DNA from 2 places in the Aromatoleum evansii genome. Region 1 is predicted to be linked to the other one. Evidence: predicted binding sites of a transcription regulator. Region 1 holds the regulator's gene; the other holds the start of a gene.
What was found. Region 1 encodes HrcA, which represses chaperone genes, less so after heat shock. Its sites were predicted from a motif close to TNTTAGCACTCNNNGNCNNNGAGTGCTAANA; they were not measured.
Positions count from the first base shown of each region.

Region 2: the regulator HrcA is predicted to act here: its motif matches at 2,753-2,783, upstream of U5817_RS21355 (protein-L-isoaspartate O-methyltransferase).

Region 1 is NZ_CP141259.1:1,331,834-1,336,905, reverse strand. Features, by position in the region: gene fur (ferric iron uptake transcriptional regulator) at 1-299, shown strand, start outside; gene recN (DNA repair protein RecN) at 331-1,995, opposite strand; gene U5817_RS06105 (NAD kinase) at 2,032-2,916, opposite strand; gene hrcA (heat-inducible transcriptional repressor HrcA) at 3,001-4,029, shown strand; gene hemH (ferrochelatase) at 4,060-5,072, shown strand, end outside.
Region 2 is NZ_CP141259.1:4,558,893-4,563,964, reverse strand. Features, by position in the region: gene U5817_RS21360 (efflux RND transporter permease subunit) at 1-2,554, shown strand, start outside; gene U5817_RS21355 (protein-L-isoaspartate O-methyltransferase) at 2,805-3,458, shown strand; gene U5817_RS21350 (rhodanese-like domain-containing protein) at 3,470-3,793, shown strand; gene U5817_RS21345 (TolC family outer membrane protein) at 3,824-5,072, shown strand, end outside.

The DNA.
Region 1 (5,072 bases):
CGGAAGGGATGGACATCGGACTTGCCACCGTTTACCGCGTCCTGACGCAGTTCGAGCAGGCCGGCTTGCTCGAACGGCACTATTTCGAGTCGGGCAAGGCCGTCTTCGAGCTGAAGGAAAGCGGCCATCACGACCACCTCGTCTGCGTACAGTGCGGAAAGGTGGAGGAATTCTTCGACGCGGAGATCGAGCGCCGGCAGAATCAGATCGCACAGGAGCGCGGTTTCGCGGTCCGCGAGCACGCGCTGTACCTGTACGTCGATTGCCTCAGGAAAGACTGCCCGAATCGCAAGCTGTGACGCCGCGACCTTCCGGACGAGTCCTCGGCGACTATAGCGCCGGGCTTACCCCGAGCATTTCTGCGGCATGGCGGCGGGTGGTGTCGGTGATATTGACCCCCCCGAGCATGCGCGCGATCTCCTCGATCCGACCATCGGCCTCGAGCGGCGTGACGGCACTGACGACCTCGTCGCCGCGGTTCGACTTGGCGATGTTCCACTGCCAATCGGCGCATGCGGCAACCTGGGGAAGATGGGTGACGCACAGGACCTGCCGCTCCCGACCGAGCCGGTGCAGGAGCTTCCCTACAATTTCCGCGACACCGCCACCGATGCCGACATCGACCTCATCGAAGATCAGCGTCGGCGTCGCGGAATCGCGGCTCGTCATGACCTGGATCGCCAGGCCGATGCGCGACAGCTCGCCCCCCGAGGCGACCTTGGCCAGGGGGCGCAAGGGCTGGCTCGGATTGGCGGCGACGCGGAACTCGACGGTTTCGACGCCATGCGCGGAGGGCGCACACGGTTCGAGCGCCACCGCAAACTGGCCACCCGCCATCGCCAGCGTCTGCATCGCCTCGCTGATCTCGCTCGACAGGCGCTCGGCAGCCGGGCGACGCGCCGCCGAGAGGCGTGACGCCGCCTGATCGTATGCTGCCCCTGCCTGTGCTTCCTGCTCGGCAAGATGGACGGGATCCGCCTGCGCGACCAGTTCATCGAGCTTCCGCACCCACTCGTCGAGCAAGTCGGGCAGCCCCTCGGGATCAACCCGATACTTGCGCGCGAGGTCGGTCACGGCGCCGATGCGGCGCTCGATCTCGGCGAGCCGCTGCGGATCGAGGTCCAGCCGGTCGCGATAGCGCCGCAGCGCATGCAAGGCCTCGTCCGCCTGGATGGCGGCCCCGGAGAGCAGTTCCCGCAGGTCCCCGAGCCCCGGGTCGATGTCGGCCATGGCGTCGACACGCACACATATGTGACGCAACAGGGAGGTGACGGCACCCTCCCCTTCGCCCAGCGTCGCAAGGGCCTCGTCCGCCCCCTCCATGAGACCCGCGGCATGCGCCAGGCGTGCGTGCTCCTGATTGATCTCGGCCCACTCGCCGGCGTCGAACGCAAGGTTACGCAGTTCATCTATCTGCCACGCAAGCAGGGCCCGTTCGCGCTCGGAAGCGGCCGAGTCCTGCTCGGCCGCCCGGCGCAGCTCGACCAGCCGCTGCCAGTCGCGAAAGCGGTCGGCAACCTCCTTGGCGAGGTGCTCTGCAGCGGCGTGCGCATCGATCAGCGCACGCTGTGCATCGCCTCTGAGCAGGGCATGATGCGCATGCTGCCCATGAATATCGGCGAGCCGGTCCCCAGCCTCGCGCAACTGTGCCTGCGTGACCGGCACGCCGTTGATCCAGGCCCGCGACCGCCCCCCCGCCTCCACAACGCGCCGCAGGATCGCCATGCCCTCGTCGGCCGGCAAGTCCTGCGCGGCCAACCAGTCGGTGAGGCCGCCGTCAGCGGGAAGATCAAATTCGGCCGCGATATCGGCCTTGTCGCGGCCGACACGCACCGCGCCCGCGTCGGCACGCCCCCCCAGGGCAAGCCCCAGCGCGTCGAGCAGGATGGACTTGCCCGCCCCCGTCTCGCCCGTAAGCGCGCCGAAACCCGCCAGAAAATCGAGTTCGAGGCGATCGACAATCACGAAATCACGGATGGTCAGGCGGCGGAGCATAGGCGTCGCAGAAGGAGGCTGAAGTGAGAAAGGAGATCAGGGCAGTCGCGGCGTGGCGCTCCAGTGGAGCTTGCCGCGCAGCATGGCGAAGTAACTGTACCCTTCGGGGTGCAGGAAACGCACCACCTTGGGCGAACGCGTAATCCTGACGACGTCGCCGGCATGTGCATCGAAACGCGTCTGGCCGTCGAAATGGATGCGGGCGTCGTGCGGGGAGAGCAGCTCGATCGCGATCCGGCAGCTGTCCGGGAGGGTGATCGGCCGGGCGGTAAGGGCGTGCGGACACAGCGGCACGAGGGCGATGCCGCCGACCGTGGGATGCAGGATCGGGCCGTTGGCCGACAAGGCATAGGCGGTGGACCCGGTCGGCGTGGTGATGATCATGCCGTCCGAACGCTGCGTGTAGACATACTCGCCGTCGATCGACAGATCGAACTCGATCATGCGGCCGAAATCGCCCTTGTTCACGACGACGTCGTTGAACGCGAGCGTGTGGAAAACGCGCTGCCCGCCGCGAACGACTTCGGCGTCTAGCATGGTGCGCGCCTCTTCGACAAAACGTCCGTCGAGGATCTCGGCAAGCTTGTTCAAGGCTTCCTTGCGCGGGATATCCGTGAGAAAGCCCAGCCTGCCCTGGTTGATGCCGACGAGTGGCACCGCATGTTCGGACAACCGGCGGGCGGTATTCAGCATCGTGCCGTCGCCCCCGAGGACGACGGCAAGATCGGCCTGGGCGCCGATCTCGTCATAGGTCACGGTGGCGAACTCGCCGACGAGCCCGATGGAACTTGCGGTACCTTGCTCGATCCATACAGCCAGCCCCCTTTCGCGCAGGAAACTGGCTATCGAGAGGACCGCGCCAGCGACATCCGGGCTCTGGTATTTGCCGATCAGGGCAATGGTATTGAAGCTCTGGCTCATGCCGCGGATTAAACCACAATCGCCGAGAACCTTGGCAGAGGCGCCGGCACTTCCATAGAATCGGGGAAATTACTTCTTACCGTCATGAAACCGCTCGACCCGCGCTCCCAGATCCTGCTCAAGACCCTCATCGAACGCTACATCGTGGAAGGGCAGCCGGTGGGCTCGCGTTCGCTTTCGCGCTACTCGGGTCTCGAGCTGTCGCCCGCGACGGTACGCAACGTGATGAGCGACCTCGAGGAAATGGGCTTCATCGCGAGCCCCCACACTTCGGCCGGGCGCATTCCGACGGCACTCGGCTACCGCTTCTTTGTTGACTCGCTGCTGACCGTGCAACCCCTGGAACAGGCGCAGCTGCGCGAACTGAAGGGGCAGCTGCAGCCCGACCAGCCCCAACGCCTGATCAGTTCCGCATCGCACCTGCTGTCGGAGCTGACGCAGTTCGCCGGGGTCGTCGTTTCGCCGCGGCGCGACCTGATCAAGATCCGCCAGATCGAGTTCATCAGCCTGTCGGAAAACCGCATCCTGCTGATCATCGTCACGACGGCAGGGGACGTGCAGAACCGCATCATCCATACCCGGCGCTCGTACTCGCCATCGGAACTGGTGGAAGCAGCCAACTATCTCACCGAACACTGCGCCGGACTGGGATTCGACGACATTCGCACCCGCATCCGGGCCGAGCTGAAGCAGCTGCGCAGCGACATGAGCGAGCTGATGAACGCGGCGGTCGAAACCGGCAGCGCGGCAGTCCAGGACGACAGCTCCCGCTACGTGCTGTCGGGAGAAACCAATCTGCTCGACATCGAGGACCTGTCGTCGAACATGGCGCGGCTGCGCGAGCTGTTCAAGCTGTTCGAGCAGAAGACGGGACTCATCCAGCTCCTCGACCTGTCCAATCGCGCCCAGGGGGTGCAGATCTTCATCGGTGACGAATCGGGACTGTCGCAGCTCGACGGCTGCAGCGTCGTGACCGCCGGCTACGAGGTCAACGGTCGCATCGTCGGATCCGTCGGCGTGATCGGACCGACGCGCATGGCTTATGATCGCGTGATACCCATCGTCGACATCACGGCCCGCCTGCTCTCGAACGCGCTGTCGAACGCGAACTGAGCGGCGCGCAACAATCACACAAGGATCAGCATGGCCCGTTACTGGCCCGAACCCGCCTGGACGCATGGCACACCTGCACGCACCGGCGTCTTGCTCGTCAATCTTGGCTCACCGGCGGCCCCTACGGCCGCAGCCGTTCGCCCGTACCTGAAGCAATTCCTGTCCGACCCGCGCGTGGTCGAGATCCCGGCGCCGGTGTGGTGGCCCATCCTCAACGGCATCATCCTGAACACCCGCCCGCGCAAGTCGGCCGCGAAATACGCGACGATCTGGATGGATGAAGGCTCGCCGCTGAAGGTGCACACGGAACGTCAGACGAAGCTGCTTGCGGGCTACCTCGGCCACCGCGGCATCACCGGGCTGCAGGTCGAGTGGGCGATGCGCTACGGTTCGCCATCCGTGCCCGAGGTGCTCAACCGCATGAAGGCAGACGGCTGCAACCGCATCCTGATCGTGCCGATGTATCCGCAATATGCGGCGAGCACGACCGCGAGCGTGCTCGACGAAGTCGCGGATTGCCTTGGGCACTGGCGCAACCAGCCCGAGATTCGCTACGTGCGCAATTTCCACGACCATCCTGGCTATATCGCGGCACTCGCCCAGAGCGTGCGCGACCACTGGATGAAGAACGGCGAGGGCGACAAGCTGGTGATGAGTTTCCACGGCATCCCGCGGCGATCGCTCGACCTCGGCGATCCCTATCACTGCGAATGCCGTGTGACAGCACGCCTTCTCGCCAGAGAACTCGGACTGGCGGACGACCGCTGGCAGCTGACCTTCCAGTCGCGCTTCGGCAAGGCCGAATGGCTGAAACCCTACACCCAGCCAACGCTCGAATCCCTGGCGCGCCAGGGCACGGCACGGGTGGACGTTATGTGCCCGGGTTTTCCGGCAGACTGCCTGGAAACCCTCGAGGAAATCGCAATGGAATGCCGCCATGCGTTCCTGTCTTGCGGCGGCAAGGAATTCCACTACATACCCTGCCTGAACGAACGTGACGACTGGATCACCGCACTGCGTGACATTGTGCAGGACAACCTTGG
Region 2 (5,072 bases), 2.2 Mb from region 1:
GACCTTCGGCCTCTCGGTGCGCGACATTGCCGGCGCACTCGCCGGCCAGAACGCGACCACCGGTGCCGGCTTCTTCGATACCGCCGACGAGCGCGTGTGGCTGCGCCCGAGCGGTGCCTTCGAGGATCTCGATGCCATCCGCGACACCGTCATCCGCGCCCAGGGGCGCAGCTTCCGTCTCGGCGACGTCGCCGAGGTGCGCCGCGGCTTCGCAGATCCGCCGCGCGAGCGCATGCGCTTCAGGGGCGAGGACGCGCTCGGCATCGGCGTGTCGATGCGCGCCGGCGGCGACATCATCGCGCTCGGCCGCCACCTCGACGAGGCTACCGCCCGCATCGACGCCCAGCTCCCCGTCGGCGTGCGCCTCGAGCGCGTCGCCGACCAGCCGCGCGCGGTCGCGCGCTCGGTCGGCGAGTTCGTCCGCGTGCTCGCAGAGGCGGTCGTCATCGTCATGGCGGTGAGCCTGCTCTCGCTCGGCCTGCGCACCGGCGTCGTCGTGCTCGTGATCATTCCGGTCGTGCTCGCGATCACCTTCCTCTTCATGAACCTTCTGGGCATCGGCTTGCACAAGATTTCGCTCGGTGCCCTGATCCTCGCGCTGGGCCTGCTCGTCGACGATGCGATCATCGCGGTCGAGATGATGGCCACAAAGATGGAACAGGGCTGGGAGCGCGCAAAGGCCGCGAGTGCTGCCTACGTCTCCACCGCGATGCCCATGCTCTCCGGCACGCTCGTGACCGCGGCGGGCTTCCTGCCGATCGCGACCGCGGCGTCGGCAACGGGCGAATACACGCGCTCCATCTTCCAGGTCACGGTCATCGCGCTGCTGGTGTCCTGGATCGCGGCGGTGCTGTTCGTACCCTGGCTCGGCTACCACATCCTGCCCGACTTCCGTGCGCAGCGCGGCAAGCAGTCAGTGTTCGCGCGTCTCCTCGGTCGCCTGTCGCCGCGGCTCGGAGCGAAACTCGCCGAGCGCGACGCCCGCGCCCACGAGCTGCACGACGAATACGCCATCTACCACACGGCCTTCTATACGCGCCTGCGTGCCCTCGTCGATGCCTGCGTCGCCCATCGCTGGCTCGTGATCCTCGTGACCCTGTTCGTCTTCGCCGGCTCGCTGTTCGTGTTCGCCCGCTTCGTGCCGCAGCAGTTCTTCCCGGAATCCACTCGCCCGGAACTGCTCGTCGACCTGCGCCTGCCCGAAGGCGCCTCGCATCAGGCCACAGAACGCGCGGTCAGGCGCCTGGAAACCTTCCTCGATGCGCAAACCGGCATCGAGAACTACGTCGCCTGGGTCGGTGGCGGCAGCCCGCGCTTCTACCTTCCGCTCGACCAGCAGCTGCCGCAGACCAGCTTCGCCCAATTCGTGATCCTCACCGAAGGCCCTGAGGCGCGCGAGGCCCTGCGCGCGAAACTGATCGGGCTATTCGAGCAGGCCCCGGCCGAGCTCATCGGTGTCGTCAATCGGCTCGAAAACGGCCCGCCGGTCGGTTTTCCCGTCCAGTACCGCGTCAGCGGCCAGGATCTCGACGAACTGCGGCGCATCGCCCACGAGGTCGCCGCGAAGATGCGCGCCCACCCGCAGCTCTCCAACGTGCATCTCGACTGGGAAGAGCCGTCCAAGCGCGTGCGTCTCAAGGTCGATCAGGACAAGGCGCGCCTCCTCGGCCTCACGACGCAGGACGTCGCGACCCTGCTCAACACCTCGGTGCAAGGCTTTGCCGTCACCCAGTTCCGCGAAGGCACCGAAACGATCGACGTGATGCTGCGCGGTGCCGAATCCGAGCGCGTGCATCTGGGCCTGCTGCCGGACCTCGCAATCCCCGTCGGCGGCGGCCGCAGCGTGTCGCTCGCCCAGGTCGCAACGGCCGAATACGGATTCGAGCAGGGCGTTGTCTGGCGCCGTAACCGCATCCCTACCGTCACGGTGCGCGCCAACCTGTACGGCGGCGTGCAACCTGCCGTCGTCGTTGCCGATCTCGCCCCGCAGATGGCGTCCATCGAAGCCGCGCTGCCGCTGGGCTGCCGCGTCGAGGTCGGCGGAGCCGTCGAGGAGAGCGCCAAGGGCGGCACGTCTGTCGCCGCGGGCATGCCGCTCTTCCTCATCGCCGTGCTCACGGTGCTCATGCTGCAGTTGCAGAGCTTCTCGCTCGTCGCAATGGTGGTGCTCACTGCGCCGTTGGGGTTGATCGGCGTGACCGCCTTCCTGCTCGCCTTCGGCAAGCCCTTCGGCTTCGTCGCGATGCTCGGCACGATCGCGCTCTCAGGCATGATCATGCGCAACTCCGTGATCCTGGTCGACCAGATCCGGCAGGACCGCGAACACGGCCGCAGCGCGTGGGACGCCATCGTCGAATCGACCGTGCGGCGCTTCCGCCCCATCATGCTCACCGCCGCCGCGGCGATCCTCGCGATGATCCCGCTCTCGCGCAGCGCCTTCTTCGGCCCCATGGCAGTCGCCATCATGGGCGGCCTCACCGTCGCCACCGTGCTGACCCTGATCTTCCTGCCCGCGCTGTATGCGGCGTGGTACCGCGTGCGCCGTCCCATGTGAGGCCATGTGGAAACCTTCCTTATGGAAACCTTCGCTGTGGGAGCGGCTTCAGCCGCGAATGGGCTTTCCGACATGGCATAGTCCCGATTCGCGGCTGAAGCCGCTCCCACAAGGCCGTCTTCCCCCGCCCCGCTTGCGATTCCCTTGCGAATGCATCGCGCCCCAGTGCAGCAAGTACGCTAAAATGCACAAGTTTACTTATCGCGCACTAAATTAGCGTGTGCTAATATTTGCACAGGAAGCCAATGCCATGAACTTCGAACGCGCCCGCTTCAACATGGTCGAGCAGCAGATCCGCCCCTGGGATGTGCTGGATATGGACGTTCTCGACCTCCTGATGACGGTCAAGCGCGAGGAATTCGTTCCTCCCGCCCACAAGACGCTTGCCTTCGCGGACGTCGAGATTCCCATCGGCTGCGGCCAGACCATGCTCAAGCCCGTCATCGAGGGCCGCATCCTGCAGGCGCTGCCGCTCAAGCGTTCCGACTCCGTGCTCGAGATCGGCACCGGCTCCGGCTACTTCGCAGCGCTGCTTGCCGCGCGCACCGACTGGGTCCGCTCGATCGAGATCGAGCCCGAACTCGCCCGCTTCGCGACCGACAACCTCAATCGCGCGGGTGTCGAGAACGTCATCGTCGAGGAAGGCGACGCCGCGCGTGGCTGGAGCAGCCGCGCGCCCTACGACGTCATCGTCGTCACGGGCGGCCTGCCGATGATGCCGCAGAGCCTGCTCGACCAGCTCAAGGTTGGCGGCCGCATGTTCGCCTTCGTCGGCGAGGCGCCCGTCATGGAAGCCCGCCTCATCACCCGCGTCTCGGAAGACCAGTACCAGACCGAAGACGTGTTCGAAACCGTCGTCCCGATGCTGAAGAACGCCCAGCGCAAGGACGAATTCCGCTTCTGAGGAACCCCCGCATGCGACAGATCACCGCCACCGAACTCGCCGAACGGCTCGCGTCCCCCCAGGGCGACAAGCCATTCCTGCTCGACGTGCGCGAGCCGATCGAGTTCGAGATCTGTCGCATCGAAGGCTCCCTGCTGATGCCGATGGCCTCCGTGCCGGCGCGCCAGACCGAACTCGATCCCGACGACGAGATCGTCGTCATCTGCCACCACGGTGGCCGCAGCGCGCAGGTGTGCATGTTTCTCGAGCGTCAGGGCTTCTCCCGAGTCATCAATCTTGCCGGCGGGGTCGCCGCCTGGGCTGCCCAGGTCGACCCGACCATGCCGCAGTACTGACCTTACAGCGAATTGAGCACGGAGAAGTCAATGAAGCGCGCAATCGCCCTGAGTCTCGTCACCTTCTTTTCGGCCAGCGCCTGGTCGGCCGACCTCCTGCAGGTCTATCGCGACGCGCTCGCCAACGACGCGCGCTTCGCCGCCGCCCGCGCCCAGTACGAGGCGGGGCAGGAACGGGTCGTGCAGGGTCGCGCCGGGCTCCTGCCGACCATCGGCGCCAATGCCAACACCACCTGGAACGACGTCGATACGCACACCCGCGTCTTCGGCACGCGCGAATACAACAGCAACGGTTACGGCGTGCAACTCACGCAGCCGCTGTTCCGCTGGCAGAACTGGATCCAGTACAAGCAGGGCGAACTCCAGACCGCGCTCGCCGAAGTCCAGCTCGGGCAGGCGCGCCACGACCTCATCCTGCGCGTCTCGCAAGCCTATTTCGACGTCCTCAACGCCCAGGACGCCCTTGCCGCACAGTCGCAGCTCAAGAAGGCCGCGTCCGAGCAACTCGAACTCGCCAAGGCCAGCTTCGAGGTCGGCACCGTCACGATCACCGACGTGCATGAAGCGCAATCGCGCTTCGACCTCGCCTCGGCGCAGGAAATCGCCGCGCAGAACGACCTGGATGTGCGCCGCCAGGCCCTCGTCCAGATCGTTGGTCTGGATCCGTCGCCGCTCGCCGGCCTGCGACAGGGCGTCTCCCTGGCCCGCCCCCAGCCCGACAGCATCGCCGAATGGGCAAGCGCGGCAGAGCAGGGTAGCTATGCCGTTCAGGCGCAGCAGATCGCGCGCGAAATCGCCGCGCGCGAAGTCGAACGCAACCGCGCCGGCCACTACCCGACCCTCGATGTCGTCGCCGCCCGCAGCCACAGCAGTGCAGGCTTCAGCTCCAGCGCCGCAGGCGGCTCGACGCGCACCGACGCCAACACCGTCGGCCTGCAGCTCAACGTCCCGATCTTCGCCGGTGGCGCCGTCTCGTCGCGCGAACGTGAAGCCGCGGCGCTCAAGATCAAGGCCGACGCCGACCTCGACGACGCCCGCCGTTCATCCGTGCTCGCCGCACGCCAGGCCTACCTCGGCGTCACGAGCGGCATGGCGCAGGTCAAGGCTCTTGAGGCTGCCCAGGTCTCGTCGACATCCGCCCTCGAAGCCAATCGCCTCGGCTACGAAGTCGGTGTGCGCATCAACATCGACGTCCTCAACGCCCAGTCTCAACTCGCCGACACCCAGCGCCAGCTAGCCCGCGCCCGCTACGACACCATCCTCGCCCAGCTGCGCCTCA